One region of the Promicromonospora aerolata genome, then DNA from elsewhere that is predicted to be linked to it. Evidence: riboswitches for the same ligand, from Rfam matches in the RefSeq annotation. Region 1 holds a riboswitch; the other holds the start of a gene.

Evidence for each region. A riboswitch is a leader RNA that binds a small molecule or an ion and turns the genes downstream of it on or off. The one in region 1 is predicted to bind glycine.
Region 2: another riboswitch for glycine. It lies ahead of gcvP (aminomethyl-transferring glycine dehydrogenase); the one in region 1 lies ahead of ACFSL2_RS11470 (L-serine ammonia-lyase).

The regions. Positions count from the first base shown of each region.
Region 1 covers NZ_JBHUHF010000001.1:2,543,233-2,550,133, forward strand. The annotation lists gene ACFSL2_RS11455 (TetR/AcrR family transcriptional regulator) at 1-593, opposite strand, end outside; gene ACFSL2_RS11460 (NAD(P)H-binding protein) at 735-1,589, shown strand; gene ACFSL2_RS11465 (transposase family protein) at 1,893-2,684, shown strand; gene ACFSL2_RS11470 (L-serine ammonia-lyase) at 2,653-4,017, opposite strand; glycine riboswitch at 4,212-4,299, opposite strand; glycine riboswitch at 4,303-4,399, opposite strand; gene ACFSL2_RS11475 (LysE family translocator) at 4,422-5,063, opposite strand; partial or broken gene ACFSL2_RS11480 (AraC family ligand binding domain-containing protein) at 5,143-5,451, opposite strand; gene ACFSL2_RS11485 (MerR family transcriptional regulator) at 5,625-6,422, opposite strand; gene ACFSL2_RS11490 (GyrI-like domain-containing protein) at 6,419-6,901, opposite strand, start outside.
Region 2 covers NZ_JBHUHF010000001.1:3,867,205-3,874,105, reverse strand. The annotation lists gene ACFSL2_RS17240 (SDR family oxidoreductase) at 1-379, opposite strand, end outside; gene ACFSL2_RS17235 (PAS and ANTAR domain-containing protein) at 524-1,210, shown strand; gene ACFSL2_RS17230 (endonuclease/exonuclease/phosphatase family protein) at 1,222-2,046, shown strand; gene ACFSL2_RS17225 (hypothetical protein) at 2,129-2,497, opposite strand; gene ACFSL2_RS17220 (LysR family transcriptional regulator) at 2,689-3,594, shown strand; glycine riboswitch at 3,713-3,840, shown strand; gene gcvP (aminomethyl-transferring glycine dehydrogenase) at 4,004-6,901, shown strand, end outside.

The sequences.
Region 1 (6,901 bases):
ACGAACGCGGTCCTGCGGTCGTAGTCCGCCCGGGATGGCCGGCCGCCGTACTTGAGAGCCAGGGCGTTGTCGATGGTCAGCGCATGAAAGTCGCCCGGTGTGAAGCCGTGCACCAGGACTCCGGCGGCATGCCCCTCTGCGACCAGGTCGTCGTGGAAGGCGCCCCCGACGTGGCACAGCGCCATGAGCGGCTCGGAGTCCGGAAACTCCTGCAGCAGAACGTCATTGACTGCCGGTAGCCGGTACTGGAGATCCCGGATCGCACCGACGTAGGAGCGGATTCGTTCCTGGACGTCAGCGACGGACCGTGCATCCTCGATGACACTCCTCAACTCCCCCGCGACGACGTCGTCAAGGACGGCGTCGATCAGCCCGACTCTTCCTCCGAGCCTGTTGAAGATGGTCGCCTTGCTCACGTGGGCGGCGGCAGCGACCTCCTCGAGCGGCGCAGAGAGGCCCTGCTCTCGGAACACCTTCACCGCCGCGACGCGGATCCGATCGACATTGCGGCGGGCATCGGACCGAAGTGTTGGTGAGGATCCGGTACTCGTGGCCACTGCGCTCCCCCTTGCTCGACGAGACAACTTGACCATCGAGGTCAACTTCCTGCACGATGCTACGCGACCGCAAGTTGACCACCCGGGTCAACTTTCGCGCGCCGGACTCCCTCGCGTCACCCGCCCGCTCTCCTCCGACGCGAGCCCCGGGTCCATCTCGACGAAAGGACGCCACCCATGATCATCGTGACCGGAGCGACAGGCACCCTCAACGGGGCCACGGTCGAGCACCTCCTGAAGCGGGTTCCTCCAGCCCGGATCGGTGTCAGCGTCCGCGACCCAGAACGCGCGAAGCACCTGGCCGACCGGGGAATCCGTGTGCGCCAGGGGAGCTACGACCAGCCCGCGGCACTGCGCCACTCGTTCGCCGACGCCGAGCAGGTGCTCCTGGTCTCGTCCAGCGATACCACTGCCGACGTCGTGGCGCAGCACCGGACGGCGATCGATGCCGCGGTCGCTGCTGGGGCGCGACGAATCCTGTACACCAGCGCCCACGGGACGGGCTCCGATACCCCCTATCCGCCACTCGCGATCCACGCGGCCACCGAGGAACACCTCGCCGCTTCAGGCGTTGCGTGGACCGCGTTGCGGAACGGTTTCTACGGAGACCTCGGACAGCTGCTCGGCCCATGGCAGTCGACGGGAGTGATCGCCAAGCCCGCCGACGGTCCGTTCGGCTGGGTCGATCGGCGGGACGCCGCGGAGGCAGCCGCGACGATCCTCGCGGGCGACTCCCCTGTCGACGGTGCCGTCGACCTGACGCCGCCCTCGCCGGTCACCCTCGCGGACTTCGCCTCGGCGGCATCCGCCCTCACCGGTCGCCACGTCGATCGTGTAGTTGTCGACGACGAGAAGTGGGTCGCTGACGAGGTGGCGAACGGCGCTCCGGAGGCGGTGGCACGCTTCACTCTCTCGATGTTCCAGGCAACGCGGAGCGGCCATTTCGCGCACTCCGACCCCACGCTCTCCCGGCTCCTCGGGCGGGAGCCGCGCAGCGTCGCCGACCAGCTGGCAGAGCAGCTCGCCGGCTGAAGCGACGTTGATCTGTCCTTGTGAGCCTCGGTCAATCGTGACCGCTCAGAGGAGTCGGAGTCGGTTCAGGTCAGAAATCCCGATCATCGCGCTCAGCATTCGATCACGTTGACCGCCAACCCTCCACGAGAGGTCTCCTTGTACTTCAGAGCGTTATTCAGCGGCTTGGGAGTGCCCATGACTGTGTGACGCCCTGACCTGCATCGTTGCTTGTCAGGGTCAAGATCGGGCAGATAGCGCAACGGTCCTTGCGTCCGGTTTGATCGTGGTTGTCGAGACCCCATCAAGCCGAGCGAAGGACCGATGCCGTACCACTCTACTTGCGGGCTGAGCCCTGCCCAGACCTCCGAGCTGATCGGCCGCGTTCACCAGGTCCACGCCGCCCGTCCCGACGAGCAGCGGTACGACTTCGAGATGCCGGTCGACCAGGCGGTGGTGATGGTCCTGGTGATGGTGCGCCACAACCTCGCCCAGCAGGTCACCGCAGACCTGCACGGCGTCTCCCAGTCCACGGTCTCGCGGATCTACCGCTACCTGCTACCGATCCTGGGCATGGTCACGATGATGGACCGCGCCCGCCTGACCGACGCTCTCGCCTCCGGCGTCGTCCTAATCGACGGGACCCCGGTCCCGACCGGCAACCGCACCGCGACCGGGAAGGAGAACTTCAACGGCAAGCACCGCAAGCAGGCACTCAACGTGCAGGTCGCGGCCCGGCCCGACGGCACCCTGACCGACGTCTCAGACCCCGTGCCCGGCCGCCGCCACGACTCGGTGGCCCTGGACCTGGTGGGGTGGGGCTACCAGATCCGTGCCGCCACCGACCACAACCCGCAGCTGGCCGTCTTCGGCGACAGCGCCTACAGCCGGCACACCGACTGGACCCCGTTGAAGAAGCCGAAGGATGTCGAGCGCACACCCGAAGACATCGCGTTCAACCGCGCCGTAGCCAGCTTCCGCGCCCCGGTCGAACGAGCCATCGGACTGCTCAAGCAGTGGAAGACCCTCGCCACCGGCTACCGCGGACGCCTGAGCGAACTCCCAACCGTCATCCACGTGATCGTCAACCTGGAGTTCTACCGACTGGCCAGCTGAATAACGCTCTCAGTTTCATGTCGGCACCCGTGTCGCGCATGGTCTTGATCGCCTGGTCGAGGGAGACCCGGTGGTTGCCGTCTCCGTGCAGGGCGATGCGCGCCGCGTTGATGGCCTTGGTACTCGCGATGGCGTTGCGCTCGATGCAGGGGATCTGCACGAGTCCACCGATCGGGTCGCAGGTGAGCCCCAGGTTGTGCTCGATCCCGATCTCGGCGGCGTTCTCGACCTGTTCGGGTGTCCCACCCATGACGGCACACAGTCCGGCAGCGGCCATCGAGCAGGCCGAGCCGATCTCGCCCTGGCACCCGACTTCTGCACCTGAGATCGACGCGTTCTCCTTGATGAGGATGCCGATGGCTGCGGCGGTGAGAAGGAACGTCACCACTCCGTCGTCGCTGGCGTCCGGGATGAACCGGTCGTAATAGTGCAGTACTGCCGGGACGACGCCCGCCGCACCGTTCGTGGGAGCGGTCACGACGCGTCCGCCGGCGGCGTTCTCCTCGTTCACCGCCAGCGCGAAGAGGGTGACCCAGTCCATGGCGCCGATGGGGTCGCTCGAGCCGGTCTCGGCCGACAGCTTCGTCTGAAGCAGCGGGGCACGGCGCGGCACGTTCAATGCTCCGGGGAGCATCTGCTCCTGACTGGTGCACCCGTTGTGGACGCACTCCTTCATCGCCGCCCAGATGCGCAGCAGCTCGCTACGCAGCTGCTCCTCAGACCGCCACACCAGCTCGTTCGCCAGCATGATCTCGGCGATGCTCAGCTGTTCCTGGGAGCAGTGCCGCAGCAGTTCAGCGCCGGAGGAGAACGGAAACGGGAGACGGGTCACGCCAGCGGTGATGCGTCGTTGCGCCATCGCGTCCTGGCCCACCACGAACCCACCGCCGACCGAGAAGTGCGTCGACTCATGGACCGTACCGCCGTGCCGGTCGAAGGCGCGGAAGGTCATGCCGTTGGGGTGCTCCGGCAGGCTCCGTCGTCTGTGCAGGATCAGGTCGTCGCTGCGTGAGAAGCCGATCTGGTGCTCTCCACCGAGCAGCAGCAGTCCGTCCGCGCAGACCTGCCTTGCCCGAGTGCCGACGGTGGCAGTGTCGACGGCCTCGGGCGTCTCTCCCAGCAGGCCCAGGATCACGGCCTCGTCCGAGCCGTGCCCGTGACCTGTGGCGCCCAGGGAGCCGAACAGCTCGGCCTGCACGCGCACAACCTTGCCCAGTACGTCCTGGGACCGTAGCGCGTCGACGAACACGCGGGCCGCGCGCATCGGTCCGACCGTGTGGGACGACGACGGCCCGATCCCGATGGAGAACAGGTCCAGTGCGCTCAGCGTCATGAGCACTCCTGATGACAGGGGAAGACAGCCGAGTTCATCTTCTTGGCGACGATCGTCTGCGTTGACGATCCGTCGAGCACACCCGGGGAACTATCTGGGCTGCTGACGCGAGCGTCAGCCCTAGAGGGTTGTGAGCAGATCATGGGAACTCCAAAGCCAGGCCGACAGATGCCGGCACGATGAGTTCCTCCCCGCTCTGTATGTGACCTGAGAGTTTGTGCCGACACATGGTCGGCTTGCCCCGTCGGTGAGTCAGGCGCGAAGCCTGGCTGCTCTCCAGAGTTCCTTGTCGTGGCGGTACGGGTGCCTGAGAGGTTCCTGGGGAGGTGTTGCTCCTACGGCGCCACCTGATGGATCAGGTGAACTCTCCCGCCACGCTACAGGGATGTTCAATTGTGCATATTTCAGTGAGCATGGTAGCAGATCGGTTTTGCGAGGGTGCACACTCGATTTAAAGGAAGGGAATCGAAGTCGATGACAGCGCCTACAGGCGATTCACCTCGAAGTATTAAATGTTCTCGTGTATCCGCATCCGCCACCTCAGCGGCGAATATGTGACTCGAACGTGAACAGGTCACCCGCGACGAGACGATCCCGATCCCGATCCCGATCCCGATCCCGAAGAACGCGATCCCGAGGATCGTCACGACGACCGCCGCCACCCGGGTGATCCACGGGTTCTTCGGATTCAGCAGTCCGGACGCCAGCCCCATGCCGAAGTTCCTCCCCCAGGCCACGCGCCCAGAGGATCCACCGGCATCGACGGTGGACGAGACGCTCGCACGCCAGAAGGCGATGCCCATCCACATCAGGAAGGCTCCACCGGCGAGCTCGATCCATGCCAGCACCGTCGGGTCCCCGATCAACGAGAGTCCGCCGAATGCAGCGGCGATGAGCGCTCCGTTCGCCGTCGCGATTCCCACGCATACAGCGCTGGCGGCGCGCCTTCCGTGGGCCGTTGCGGTGCGGACGATCAGGAAGAAGCCGATGCCCGGTATGAGCACAGCGAGGAAATGGGCAAGAGCGACAGCAAGGAACTGATCCATCGGGCCTTCGATCGGTCGAGCGCTTGGGACGCTCGCCATCCTGGAGCTCAGGCCCGGCCCTGTGCGGCCACGCCCGCTCACGGATCCATTGCGGTTCGAAGAGCATCATCTGGTACGTCCAGGTACCACCGACCGGATTGCACGAGTGGAGGTGACCGGCAGGGATCAGCACGACATCGCCCGCAGCGAGATGCACGGGCGCCCCCGACCGCCCGACGAACTCGCTGCTCCCCTCATCGATCAACCCGACGGCGAACCGCTCGTGCGTGTGCGGCCGGTAGCAGGAGTTCTGTCGGCAGGACCGTCTGGACTCGATCTGCGGGAAGCGGGGGTCGTGCCAGAATTCGGGCGACGGCACCTCGTGCTCCGCGATCTCGACCATGACCATGACCCTATGGCGTGCTTCAGAAGCTGTGTGCCTGGGGTTCGGCTGCCTGCGCGACCAGCGCCGACCGGCGGCGCGCCGGGTTCCCTTCGGATGGACGCCGCTACGCCACAGCTAGAGCGTTTTCCGGAGGGAGTGGCGTCTGACCCCGGGATCGTTCGGGGCCGGCCACGACATCAACGGGCTTCGACGTAGCGCTGTGCGACCTGGCACCGGAACGGGTCGCCGTCGAGATAGATCTCGCGCGGTGAGCCCGACGCACGGTAATGGTCGCGTGCGGCGGCATCTCGCACCGCGTCGAACGAGCGCAGGATCGTCGGGAACTGCACCTCGCCGAACGGAACGTCGGTGACGAACTCCGTTCCCTCGGGCTCGGTGCCGTCAGCCGCGTCGCGGTCGACGACGGGGACGCGGACTTCGATCGGCCCGTCCGACTCCCAGCTCACCTCGCCGTGGTACACAACCACGAGCGGCTGAGCAGGGTCGGCGCTCGCACCGGCACGTTGGGCAAGGGCCGCAGCGGTTCGCTCGATGTGTGACGGAAGATCAGCTGCGGTCGTTCGCAGAGCGCGTGAGACGAACGCCCATGGCTGCACCACACGGCTCCGCACATTCGGTGGGTTCTCGGGTGGCTCTTCCTCGGAGAGTCCGCTCGCCAGGCCGTCGAGCAGGGCGACAGCGCGTTCGTGCGCGCGAGTGGTCTCCACCCGGTACGCCTCGAGCAGTGCTTGCCGGTGCTCCCCCGTGGCGTCGAGCACCGCGTCGATCCGCTCCAACGGCATCCCGACCCGGCGCAGCAACGCGATCGTCCGCGCACGCTCTGCCTGGGACGGCCGGTAGTAGCGGTAGCCCGTGTACTCATCGACAAGATCCGGCAGGAGCAGCCCTCGCCTCTCGTACAGGCGCAGCGCCCTCTGCGACAGCCAGGTGAGGCGGCTGAACTCCCCGATCGACAGCCTGGCGATCCCGCTCACCTCAGCAAGTATGCGACCTCGACCGCCCACTTGCTGCGATCGGGCTCGGCCTGGGGGTCGGTCAGGAACTGTTCGGTACGCGCTCTCCAGTGGATCCCATCGGCACGCTCCTCGATCGCCAGATCCAGTCCCTGCACACCGGCCCACCGCCACATCTCGCGGTGCACCTGCCCCAGGGCATCCGGCCCGCCTTCCGGACGTGCGACCAGGTAGCGGCCGGCGGGGATGACGCCGGTCTCGAAGTCCTCGCCGATCTCGATGCGCGCGCCGACCGGAACCGACACTGTGATGTCCATCGGATCGGAGACCGTCTGCATCCGGTGGTATTGGTAGATAGGTCCGCCCTCGGGGACCCCGCCGGCCGCCGCGAGCGCTGCATAGATCTGCGGGACGTGCGCGTTCACGCGATCCCAGTGAACAAGCTCGCCGGTCACGGACACCCCCACCCAGGATCGTTCAGCGCGCTCTTCGATCGTGAA
Region 2 (6,901 bases), 1.3 Mb from region 1:
CGTTGTTCACCAGCACGTCGAGTCCGCCGAGCTCGCCGGCCGCCCGGTGCGCGACCCCGCGTGCGGTCGCCTCGTCCCTGAGGTCTCCGGGGAGCAGGGCACACTGGCGTCCCGCCTTGTGTACCCACTCCGCCGTCGCCCTCGCGTCCTTCTCCTCCTCGGGGAGGTAGGAGATCGCGACGTCGGCTCCCTCGCGCGCGAACGCGATGGCCACCGCCCGGCCGATGCCGGAGTCACCGCCCGTCACGAGCGCCTTGTAACCGACCAGCTTCTCGCTGCCGACGTAGCTGGCCTCGCCGTGGTCCGGCGTGGGGATCATCTGATCGGTCGTGCCGGGCGGATTCTGCTGCTGCGGTGGGAAGGGCTGGTCCTGGCTCATCTTGTCCTCCATCGTCGTGGGCGTGTCCGACCGACGTGGTGGCCTCTCCTCGACCCTCGAAAACACGCTAGCCCGAGCGCTGTCATGTCGCATATCCCGTACTGTCAGAGCACCGGTTCTCCGAACTGTTCTGGAAGGAGCCTCGTGACCTCCCCAACGACGCCCAGTGAGCCTCCGCTCGACGAGACGCTCGAGGAAGCGCTTGCCGGAGGCGCCCGCCCGCCCGTCGGGCGGTATCGGCTCGATCTGGCCACCGGCCAGTGGGCATGGTCGGACGAGGTCTATGTGATGCACGGATTCGATCCGGGGCAGATCGTGCCGACCACGCCGCTCATGCTGTCTCACAAGCACCCCGACGACCGGGCACGGGTCGACGGCCTCCTGCGCCGTGCGGCCGAGACGGGGCAGCCGTTCAGCTCGGTGCACCGGATCCGTGACGCCCAGGGAAAGACGCGGACCCTGGCCGTCACCGGGCAGGGGCGGCGCGACCCCGCGACGGGCCGGGTGACGGAGCTGTTCGGCTACTTCATCGACGTCACCGAGTCGCACCGGGAAGCGGCGGCGCGGGACGCGACGGCCTCGATCCGGGCGTCGGCGGAGCGACGGGCGGTGATCGAGCAGGCCAAGGGCGTGCTCATGGTGGTCTACGGCACCGACGAGGAGTCGGCGTTCGAGCTGCTGCGGCAGGCCTCGAACCTGGCCAACATCCCGGTCCGAGACATCGCCCAGACGCTCGTGCACCTGTTCTCCGGACCGGATGTCACCGTGTTCCCGACGCGCGAGGCGATCGACGCGTTCCTGGACGACCCGGTACCGCCGGGCGACGTCTGACGTCTCAGCACGTGCGCATCGCCACGTTCAACGTCCAGCACGGCCGCGGCCCCGACGGCCGCGTCGACAACGACCGGCTGGCCGACGCGGTCGCGGCGCTCGACGCCGACGTGGTCGGGCTGCAAGAGGTGGACCGCGGGCAGGCGCGGTCCGGGGGAGCGGACCAGGCGCGGCTCTGCGCCGACGCGACGGGGGCGGTCGACCACCGGTTCCTGCCCGCGCTCGCCGGGCCGTTCCGCTACCCCGGCGTGCGGCGCCGCGCCCGCAGGGTGGAACGGCCCGATGTTCCCGGATACGGCATAGCGCTGCTCTCCAGGTACCCGGTGCGGAGCTGGCACGCGGTCCTGCTACCGCCCGCCACCCCGTGGGTGTGGGGTCGGGTGCAGCTCGGAACCGACGAGCCGCGCGTGGCGCTCGCGGCACAGATCGACGCGCCGTCGGGTCCGCTCACCGTCGTGTGCACGCACCTCAGTGTCTACCGGTTCCCGGACACGACCGGGATGGCGGGGCTGGCCCGGCGTGCCATGGGTCATCGCAGGGGCACGCCGGGAGAACGGCACGCGGAACGCCAGGTGGACCACCTCCGGCGTCGGCTCGCAGGGCTGCCACGGCCAGTGGTTCTGCTGGGTGACTTCAACCTGCGCGGATCGGTGCCGGCCGTCCGGACCGGCTGGCACCCGCTCGCGAGCGGCGACACGTTCCCCCGGCACGACCCGCGGTTCCAGATCGACCACATCCTGTGGGACGGCGGGGTGGCGCCGGCCGCCGAGGGCCGTGCGGTCGACACGGGGGTCTCGGACCATCGGGCGCTGGTCGTGGACCTGGCCACAGAATGACCGCGGAATGACCATGCACCTGCTGCCGATCAGGGCCTCAGATCGGCAGCAGGTGCATGGTCATTCCACGGTGCGCAGCGCGTCAGGCGGCCTCGGCGTAGGCGCGGTGGCTGACGGCTGCGGGCTGGCCCAACGAGACCGGCTCGTCCTGCACGGTGTCCTCGACGACCGTCAGCGCCGGTGCTTCTTCCTGTGCCCGGCGGATCCGGCCGCGGATCACGGTGAAGAGCGCGTTGCCGCCGATCACGATCACCACGATGTTCGAAGCGGCGGACGGCCAGACGCCGTTCGCCGCGGCCACGGTCATCAAGATGGTGGCCGCCAGCACGTTGGTGCCCTGGAACGCGAAGGAATCGGCGCTCCAGCGACCCCGGCTGACCATGGCATAGGCCACGAGCCCGGCGAGCGCGCCGAACCAGCCGAGGACGGTGACGACCATCATGAGGGTCATGGCAATACTCCTGGGAAAAAGACGGATCGAAACGATTCGAGGATGCGGTGGAGACCGAGAGCCGGAATCCATGTGGGGGTGTGGGCATCTGGTCGGAGGAGCTCGGTCCGACCGCCGCCAAGATCAAGCATGAGGCCTGATCGCGTTCAGCACAATCGAATGTTTGTGACTCCGGGATGTAGCATTGCTACATGCCAACCGACCCGCGCAGACTCGCCTTCCTTCTTGCCGTGCATCGTGCCGGCGGAGTGCTCGCAGCGGCTGATCTACTGCATGTGACGCCGTCCGCAGTCTCGCAGCAGATCGCCCGTCTGGAGGCCGAGGAGGGTATCGACGTCCTGGATCGAGGGCCGCGCGGAGTAACCCTCACGCCGGCCGGCCGGGTGCTCGCCGACGCGGCCGAGAGCATCGAGGCGGAGCTGGTCCAGGCGCGCCAGGCCGTTGCCGCGTTGGGCGGTGAACTCACCGGACGGGTTTCGGTCGGCTCGATCCAGACCGCCATCCGAACGGTCGTCGCGCCGATGCTCGTCTCGCTCGCCGAGCGGCACCCGCACATCGAGGTGGACGTGCAGGAGTATGACCCACCGGAGGCGACCCGTCGCCTGCGCGCCGGCGACCTGGACGCCATCGTGCTCGAGCGGGACGTCGAGGTCGACGCCCCGGCCCCGCGCGGCGCCCACGACGTGCCGCTGCTCGACGAACCGTGGCGCATCGTGGTTCCCACGAGCCTGCCCGAGCCGGAACGCATCGACGACCTCGCCGGACTCGTGTGGGTGGGGCCGCAAGCCGGCTCCGCCGCGGACCGCGCGGTCGGTCGCCTGGCCGCCCAGCTCGGTACCGCCTTCGACATGCGGCACGCCTACAACGACTTCGACACCGCGATCTCGCTCGTCGCGGCCGGCCAGGGCATCGCGATGCTGCCCGCGCTGGCCCTGCAGCAGGACGTGCCCGACGGCGTCGCCGTGGTGGCGCTGGCCGGTCTCGGCTCGCGGCGCATGGTGGTGCGCCACCGGCAGAACCGGCACGAGCCGGGGCCGGCGGTGCGGGCGGTCGTGGACGAGATGGTGGCGGCGGCTCGCGACATCGACCTGGGGTAGCGCTCGCTTCCGGGCTCCCTTTCCGGTGCGGGTGCCCACGCCGCTACGATGTGGGCATAACTGAAGATCTTCAACGGTCCCGGGGCTCGAGGAGCTCGACCACCGGGGCCGTGCCGCCAGAACCGTGACGGGAGAGTCCGGCCGGGCGCGCACCACCGCCGTCGGCGGAGCGCCTCCGGAGCACCGGCGCCGAAGGAGCAATTTCCTCCCCGGGAATCTCTCAGGCCCCCGTACCGTCACAGTGAGGCAACTCTGGAAAGCGAGCAGTCGCGGCCGGGCAACCGGCCGTGGAGGCTCCACCGACGGTGCAAGTCGGCGCGTCCCGCGCCTCCCCGGACGTCCGGGGAGGTCACGACGGACCGGCAAAACTCTCAGGTAGACGTACGCCCCCGCGCGGGCACGGCGTCCGATGACAGAGCGGGGAGGGACCGCAGTCGTCCCCACGCCCTCGGACAGCCAGGAGCCCGCCGTGAGCACGCCCCACAATCCCGACGTCTTTGCCGACCGGCACCTCGGCCCCCGCGGCCGCGAGGTCGCCACCATGCTCGACCAGCTCGGCATCGACACCATGGACACGCTCGTCGACCGGGCCGTCCCCCAGGCGATCCGCAGCCAGAAGCCGTTGAGCCTGCCCGCCGCACGCACCGAGCCCGAGGTGCTGGCCCACCTGCGCGAGCTCGCCGGCAAGAACCAGGTCAAGACGCAGATGATCGGCCAGGGCTTCTACGGCACGCACACGCCCGCCGTCATCCGCCGCAACGTGCTCGAGTCGCCCGCCTGGTACACGGCCTACACGCCGTACCAGCCGGAGATCAGCCAGGGCCGGCTCGAGGCGCTCCTCAACTTCCAGACCGCCGTCGAGGACCTCACCGGTCTCGAGATCGCGAACGCCTCCCTGCTCGACGAGGCCAGCGCCGTCGCCGAGGCGGTCGCCCTGATGTGGCGCGGGTCGAAGGCCACGGAGGGGTACGTCGTCCTGGACGCCGACCTGTTCGGGCAGTCGCTCGCGGTCGCTCGTGGCCGCGCCGAGGCGATCGGCCTCCCGGTCGTGGTGGCCGACCTGAGCAACGGCCTCCAGGCAGGCCTCCCCGCAGAACTGCCCGCCGGCCCCATGGTCGGTCTCGTGGTGCAGCAGGCCGGGGCGTCGGGTCGCGTGCTCGATGCGCGCGGCGTGATCGCCGAGGCCAAGCAGGCGGGTGCGCTCGTCACGGTGGCCACCGATCTGCTCGCCCTGACGCTCCTGGTCAGCCCCGGCGAGCTCGGTGCCGACATCTCCGTGGGCTCCGCGCAGCGCTTCGGCGTCCCGCTCTTCTACGGTGGCCCGCATGCCGCCTACATGGCGGTCCGGAAGGGTCTGGAACGCCAGCTGCCCGGCCGCCTCGTCGGCGTCTCGGTCGACGTCGACGGAGCCTCCGGCTACCGCCTCGCCCTGGCCACCCGGGAGCAGCACATCCGGCGCGAGAAGGCCACGAGCAACATCTGCACGGCTCAGGCGCTGCTGGCCATCGTCGCCAGCATGTACGCGGTCTACCACGGTCCCGAGGGCCTCAAGGCGATAGCCCAGCGCGTCCACACCCACGCGACCACCCTGGCCGAATCACTGCGCGCGGCAGGCGTCGAGATCGAGCACGACACCTTCTTCGACACGATCCGCCTGAACGTTCCCGGCAAGGCGAAGGATGCAGCAGCCGCGGCAGCCGAGGCGGGCTACAACCTCTTCGTCCCGGACGCCGACCACGTCCAGATCAGCCTCGACGAGACCACCACGCAGTCGGATACCGAGACGGTCGCCACCATCCTCCTCACCACGCTGGGTCTAGAGCCGAACGCAGAGGCTCCCGCGCGAGCATCCGTCGACTTCCCCGCCGGGCTGAAGCGGGAGACGAACTACCTGCAGCACCCGATCTTCCACACGCACCGCTCCGAGACCAGCATGCTCCGCTACCTGCGCAAGCTCTCCGACAAGGACCTCGCGCTGGACCGGACCATGATCCCGCTGGGCTCCTGCACCATGAAGCTCAACGCGACCGCCGAGATGGAGGCCATCTCCTGGCCCGGTTTCGCGGACATCCACCCCTACGCACCCGTCGACCAGACCCACGGCTACGTCGAGCTGGTCTCGGCGCTCGAGAGCCAGCTCGCCGAGATCACCGGGTACGCGGCGGTCTCCCTGCAGCCCAACGCCGGCAGCCAGGGTGAGTTCGCGGGTCTGCTCGCGATCAAGGGGTACCACGCGTCGCGCGGCGACGCGGGGCGCGACATCGTGCTCATCCCCGCATCGGCGCACGGCACGAACGCGGCGTCGGCGGCGCTCGCGGGCCTGCGGGTCGTCGTGGTGGCGACGGCGGACGACGGGGAGATCCTGCTGGACGACCTGCGCGCGAAGCTGGACCAGCACGGTCCCCAGGTCGCCGGGATCATGATCACCTACCCGTCCACGCACGGTGTGTACGAGGAGCACGTGCGGGAGGTCTGTGACCTGGTGCACGACGCCGGCGGGCAGGTGTACATCGACGGCGCGAACCTGAACGCGCTGGTGGGGCTGGCGCGACCGGGCGAGTTCGGCGGCGACGTCTCGCACCTGAACCTGCACAAGACGTTCTGCATCCCGCACGGCGGCGGCGGCCCCGGTGTGGGTCCGGTCGCGGTGGCCGAGCACCTCGTCCCGTTCCTCCCCGCCGACCCGACGCCGGGGGCGGGAGCGCCCGAGGCCTCGACGGGTTCGACCGGCACCCCGGTGGCCTCGACGCGGTACGGCTCCGCCGGCATCCTCCCCATCTCGTACGCCTACGTGGCCCTGATGGGTCCGGACGGGCTGACCGAGGCGACCAAGGCCGCCGTCCTGACGGCGAACTACGTTGCCTCGCGCCTCGACCCGTACTTCCCGGTGCTGTACACGGGCCCGAACGGGCTGGTGGCACACGAGTGCATCCTCGACCTGCGCAAGATCACCGCGGAGACGGGCGTCACCGCCGAGGACGTCTCGAAGCGGCTGATGGACTACGGCTTCCACGCGCCGACCCTGGCGTTCCCCGTCCCGGGAACGCTGATGGTGGAGCCCACCGAGTCGGAGGACCTGGCGGAGCTGGACCGGTTCATCACCGCGATGATCGCCATCCGGGGCGAGATCGACGCCGTCTCGGACGGCCGCTGGACCGTCGCCGACTCGCCGCTGCGCGGGGCGCCGCACACGGCGGCCTCGCTGATGACGGACAAGTGGGACAAGCCGTACCCCCGCGAGCTCGGGGCCTTCCCCGTCGCGTCACTCCGTGCGAACAAGTACTGGCCGCCGGTCCGCCGCATCGAC